One region of the Caloramator sp. E03 genome, then DNA from elsewhere that is predicted to be linked to it. Evidence: a T-box and tRNA genes for the amino acid it is inferred to sense, from the RefSeq annotation. Region 1 holds a T-box; the other holds one or more tRNA genes.

Region 1 (3,208 bases):
TGAGCCTTTGCTTTATTATAAAGTGATATCTGAATATCTTCAAGAAGCTCAACTATTCTTCCTTCAATCTCATCCATTTTAACAACAATCTTTTCCCTATTATCTCTTCTAACAAATACAACCTGATTGTTTTCTATATCCTTTGGTCCAATCTCAACTCTAACAGGTATTCCTTTCATTTCATATTCGTTAAACTTCCATCCTGGCATTTTATCACTATCATCTATCTTGACCCTTGCAACTTTTGATATTCTGTCCTTAACTTCATAAGCTTTTTCAAGAACTCCTTCTTTATGAGGTGCAATTGGAATTACAACAACTTGTATAGGTGCAACCCTCGGTGGTAGTACAAGTCCACTATCATCACCATGAACCATTATAAGTGCACCTATCATTCTTGTTGTAAATCCCCAGGAGGTTTCATGAACGTACTGAAGCTTTCCTTCTTTATCAAGATATTTAATATCAAAAGCCCTTGCAAAATTATCTCCAAAATTATGAGACGTTCCAGACTGAAGTGCTTTACCATCATGCATCAAACTTTCTATAGTATAGGTAGCCTGAGCACCTGCAAATTTTTCTTTATCAGTTTTGCGTCCTTTTATAACAGGTATTGCAAGTACTTCTTCACAATGAGCAGCATATATATTAAGCATTCTTATAGTTTCTTCTTCAGCTTCTTCTGCTGTTGCATGTATAGTATGTCCTTCTTGCCATAAAAATTCTGCCGTTCTCAAGAAAGGTCTTGTAGTCTTTTCCCATCTTACAACCGAACACCACTGGTTATAAAGCTTTGGAAGATCCTTGTAAGATTGAACTATCTTTGAAAAGTGTTCACAGAATATGGTTTCAGAAGTAGGTCTTACACAAAGCCTTTCTGTTAACTTTTCACTTCCTCCATGAGTAACCCACGCAACCTCTGGAGCAAAACCTTCAACGTGTTCTTGCTCCTTTTGCAGAAGACTTTCAGGAATTAAAAGAGGCATATAAACATTTTCATGACCTGTTTCTTTAAACCTTCTATCAAGATCCTTTTGAATGTTTTCCCATATAGCGTAACCATAAGGGCGGATAATCATAAAGCCTTTTACACTTGAATAATCTGCAAGCTCTGCTTTTTTAACAATATCAGTATACCACTGGGCAAAATCCTCGTCCATTGGAGTTATCTCTTCAACAAATTTCTTTTCTTTTTCACTTGCCATACCTAATCCTCCTAAAAATTTTTAAATATAAAAAAGCCTCGCATCCCACAAAGGGACCGAGGCTAATATTCGGCGGTACCACCCTAATTAGTATACCAATATAGGTATACTCTCTTTGATCTATAACGGGACAACCCGCTGCAACTTACTAAAAAATTTCAGTGCAGAACTCCAAGGTGGGTTCAAAGCACGCCTTTAGGGATTTTCACCAGCCATCCCCTCTCTAAGAAAGAACTATGCTTCTACTATTCCTTTTCATAGTCTGTAGGATTTATAAAAATCTTAAAATAAAATTCGAAATTTGTCAATAGAAACATTATATAAACATGGCAATTGCTTTAGCCTCAATCGCAGGATAATTTATTAAATATGAAAATTCCTCCGGAAGTATAATATCGTATTTTCTTAATACATCAAGATAGCATTTTGTTAGGTTTAGTAAATCAATATAATAGCTTGACATACAAGTTTTATCAAGAAGGTTTATATGTTCATTTTCTCTTATTTTTCTTGTTACTTTACACATAACCTTAAAATTATTATTTACATTGTCATATATATAAGAGTTCTTATCCATAAAATAATTAAGATTAACATCAAGAACCATAAAAAAGGTTTTGCTCTTTAAAATAATTTTATTTGTGTTGTTTTTGTTAAGAATATCCAATAGATTCTTTAGCATTTTACATATAAATTCAAAGTTAGTTATATTAAATTTAGGATCATCATAAGGCAATAGTTTGTTAAGCACCTTTGGATCATAAGAATCTATTATTGAAATAACAGTCGATATTTGGGCTTGTAAAGATTTATTAGAAAGTTTTGTATATAATTCCAAGAAATCGCCTATATTTATAGAATTAAAATCCTCAACATATCCTAAATCAGATTTAATCATATTCTTGGAATACATAATCTTTATTAAAGAATTAAATATACTAAAAGTTGTAAAACTTTTTTTAACTCTTGTTTGAACTCTTTTACCTCTCCTATTTTCTAAACTTAAAGAACTATCTTTTACATTACTTAAGCTATTACTTATTACAAGGTTCTTATCATTTGGATCAGTTTTTTTACTATCATTTCCATTTGAAATTTTATTCCCAAGCTGAGTTTTAATATAGTTATCTTTAGTATTTAAAAACAATTCTTCCTTTGATTCTATATATCCATTTATAATTGTTGAGTACAAATCAAGTATTATGTTTCTATCCATATATAGAGGTATGCCTAAAGTACCCATATTAAATACCTCAATAATGCTTTAATACATTCTATGAAATATTGATAAGTATGTGCTTTTATACTCATATTTTGTTAAATATTAGCTCTTCTAATAATTCTCTATTTATATCTTCTTCTGAATATATAGGTATATTATTTTCCCTTAAAATATAAGCAGCAACTCCCTCTCCATCTCTAATTTTCCCTTTAAAACATCCATCATAAATCCTCTTACTACCACATGATGGGCTTTTTTGTTTTAAAATTGCAGCTTTAACAGGAAACATTTTAATTATCTTTATAACTTCTTTAGCTCCTTTTACATACTGCTCTGTAACATCTTCTCCTTTACAATTTAAAATTTTACAATAACCCATCATAACATCCTTACCAGTTCCACCTATTATTTCTGAAGGTTCCCTTGGAGTTGAAAGCCCTCCAAGCTGTTCAGGGCATATAGGTATAAACTTACCGTAGCAACTGTATTCAATTAAAAGATCATTTGAATTATTCTTTCCATTGTACCTTGTATCAAGCCCTAAAAGGCAAGAACTAACTAAAATCATATATTCACCTTCTTATCTCTTACATTATTCTTTTACAACCTTATCAATTTTTACTTCATATTCTCCATTAGGAGAATACACCTTTACAATTTCTCCAACCCTATGTTTAAATATTGCCTTACCTATTGGCGATTCAATACTTATTAGATTGTTCATAGGATCTGCTTCTACCGTTGTTACTATCTTAAATTCTTCAACCTCATTTTCTTTTAG
Region 2 (3,208 bases), 800 kb from region 1:
TAATTATAGTTTAGCTATTTTGCATTTCTGGAAATAGCATTTAGGGCTGCATTTTTGCATTTTAGTGGTATTTGGGGACGGTTAGTGTGAAAATGTCCATTTACAAAAAAGGAAAAAAGTTCAAGACAAGGGACGGTTACTTATTTCATACACAATATCTGCAAAATCAGGGGGACATGTATAAAATATTATGTCTATTATTTAATATAATAAGTAACCGTCCCTTCTGTTACCTTTGAAAAAACACAAACTTTTTCATTCCGTCGTTGTGGCTATTTTTAGTCATGACCTGTTACTCATTTAAGGTACATTTACACCAATTCTATGAATAAACAAACCTCCAACTTGGAAAAATAATACTAAAAATATATTCCAAGTTGGAGGTGTTTTTTTATGCCAAGAATGGCAAGGCAAAAAAGCTATGACTCTATTTATCATGTTATGGTAAAAAGCATATCCGAAGTTCTCCTCTATAAAGACGATAAGGATAAAATAAAATACCTTGACTACATGAAAAAAGCCCAAGAACAGTTCGAATTTAGAGTTTATTCCTATTGCCTTATGGATAATCATGCTCATTTTATTATAGATGCAAACGGTGCAGATATCTCAAAAATAATGCACTTTGTAAACTATAAATATGCCATGTATTTTAATAAAAGGTATGAAAGAAGTGGCCATCTCTTTCAAGACAGGTTCAAAAGCTTAATCGTAAAGGATGATAGATACCTCTTTGCCTTAACAGCCTACGTTCACTTTAACGCAACAGACCTAAAAGGCTACGATAAAAATCCACAGGATTATCGCTTTTCATCTTTAGGCATATTCTTAGGGCAAAAGACAGATGAATTTGAGCTTATAGATGACAAATTTATATTATCCATGTTTAGCCTAAAAGAAGCTACAGCAAGGGCTATATACAAAGACTTTGTATTTAAAGTAAAAAGTATTGTTGATGCGCAAAGGGAAGAGTTTAAGAAAGAAGGAACAGAGTATAGGAGCATGAGAACAATCCTTGTAAGGGATCTATCCCCTGATAAAATAATAGAATTAATATCACAAAAATTCAACGTAGATAAGCTAATGCTAAGGATAAAGCGGGCAAAGGAGGCAAAGGAAGCGAAGGCAATACTATGCTTTGTGTTAAGAAAGTTTTGTGATTTAAGATGTGCCGATATATGCAGGATACTTGGGAATATGGGGCAATCTAACGTTTCAAAGCTATGTTCCCTTGGGAGGGAGCTTGTAAAGGAAGAGAAATATAAAAATATAGTGGATGATATATTAAGACAAGAGGCATAGCTGTTTTTATATAGAATACAGGTTAAGTATGTTAAGCTTTTGGTATAAGTTAATAAAATATTCATGCAAATTGTAAGGAAAGTTTAAAGTTTTTATACAGTAAGTAAAAATAAGAGTAGAATATGGACAAGCTATTTTAGAAAGTATTATATAAAGAATCCATATTAATAAAATAACTATAACACCGTCATCCTTCTATTCAATAATAAGTTTCTACAAAAGTTTTTTCTTAATTTATATTAATTAAGTTGTTTATATATATATATATATATTAACTCTAATAATTAACAGGTCATGACTAAAAGTAGCCACAACGAATGCATGAAAAAGTTTGTGGTTTGTCAAAGATGACAGTAACATGAGTAACATGAGGGACGGTTACTTATTATATTAAATAAACATAATATTTTATGGATTGCCCCCTAATTTTGCAGACATTGTGTATGAAATAAGTAACCGTCCCTGGAAACATTTCAGCAAAAATACTAAAGCCTGTAACTCTTGATGTTACAGGCTTTTATTGGTCTGGGTGACTGGACTTGAACCAGCGACCTCTTGAACCCCATTCAAGCGCGCTACCATCTGCGCCACACCCAGTCAATATTACATTATAATTATACTACTTTTTTTAAAAAAAGCAATATTGACTATAAAAATTATGTTAATATTAATTAGTTGTATATGTACTTAAACTATAAAATATGTATAATATAAAAAGAGGTGATTTTATGCTATGCTTAAATCCTAACGATAAAATTGAATGTCAACCTTTTATTGTAAGAAAAATTTACAAAAAAGTAAGTCAAAATAAAAAAGAATACTATCATCTTCAAATAAGCCACGGAATTAAGAATTATGACGCCAAGATTTGGAATTTTAAAGATGAAATATCTGTGAATATAACTCCAGGATGCTTTGCAAATGTATGGGGAACAGTTAAAGATTTTAAAGGTAATCTACAAATACATATTGATAAAATATTGAAAATTGAAAACCCTGATGAAGATCTAATACAACAAATAACCCCAACTTGTAATACAGATCCTTTAAAGCTTGAGATAGAAATAAACAAACTAATATCATCAGTAAAACATCCAAAATTAAATTCTTTATTAAATTCAATATTTAACTTACCTGAAATAATAAATAATTTTTATTTGAAAGCAGCTGGTGCTGAAATACACCATGCTTATATTGGAGGCCTTGCGGAACATACTATTGAAGTTACAAAAATAGTAATATTTCTCTGCAATATATATAATTACATAAATCGTGATTTGGCAGTTACTGCTTCTCTACTACATGATATAGGAAAAGTTATTGAGTTATCAAATTTTCCTGAGAATAAATATACCGATGCAGGCAGAATGCTTGGTCATATATATTTAGGTACTGATTTGATAAGTGCTGAAGCTAATAAGATTGCAGATTTTCCTAATGATCTTCTGCTGGACTTAAAACATTGTATATTAGCCCATCATGGTACACTTGAGATGGGATCCCCCGTAGTTCCAATGACAATTGAAGCTATAGCTTTACATAATGCGGATAAAATGAGTGCTGAAATAAATGGATTTAATCTTGCAATACAGAGAGATACCAACACAGGAAACTGGACAGAATTTAATAACATATATAAAAGATATATAAAAAAGTAAAAACCTCTAAAAGGCTTTTACTTTTTTCTTTATTCTTTTCTTTTTTACAACCTTTAACCTGAAAAAATCTTCTCTATCCTTTTCTTCAAGAGCATCTTGTATATATTTTACTATATCAGTATATTTTGGTATTTGTATGTTTTCAAGTGCATTAGCTCTTTTCTGAGTCTTTTTTATTTCTACTGCCAGTTTGTATACAGAATTTTCAACCTCAGTAAGCTCTAAAATAAGCCATTTTATTTCCTGAA

The links. A T-box is a leader RNA that pairs with one kind of tRNA and senses whether it is charged. The one in region 1 lies ahead of proS (proline--tRNA ligase), so its partner is inferred to be a tRNA-Pro.
Region 2: it encodes a tRNA-Pro, which carries the amino acid that the T-box ahead of proS (proline--tRNA ligase) is inferred to sense. The anticodon was not compared.

What each region holds. Positions count from the first base shown of each region.
Region 1 is NZ_CP040093.1:1,685,258-1,688,465, reverse strand. Features, by position in the region: gene proS (proline--tRNA ligase) at 1-1,205, opposite strand, end outside; T-box leader at 1,254-1,473, opposite strand; gene FDN13_RS08310 (DUF6414 family protein) at 1,522-2,448, opposite strand; gene FDN13_RS08305 (DUF523 domain-containing protein) at 2,513-2,995, opposite strand; gene greA (transcription elongation factor GreA) at 3,020-3,208, opposite strand, start outside.
Region 2 is NZ_CP040093.1:883,209-886,416, forward strand. Features, by position in the region: gene FDN13_RS04500 (transposase) at 394-1,302, shown strand; tRNA gene FDN13_RS04505 (tRNA-Pro) at 1,824-1,899, opposite strand; gene FDN13_RS04510 (3'-5' exoribonuclease YhaM family protein) at 2,031-2,960, shown strand; gene FDN13_RS04515 (V-type ATP synthase subunit D) at 2,967-3,208, opposite strand, start outside.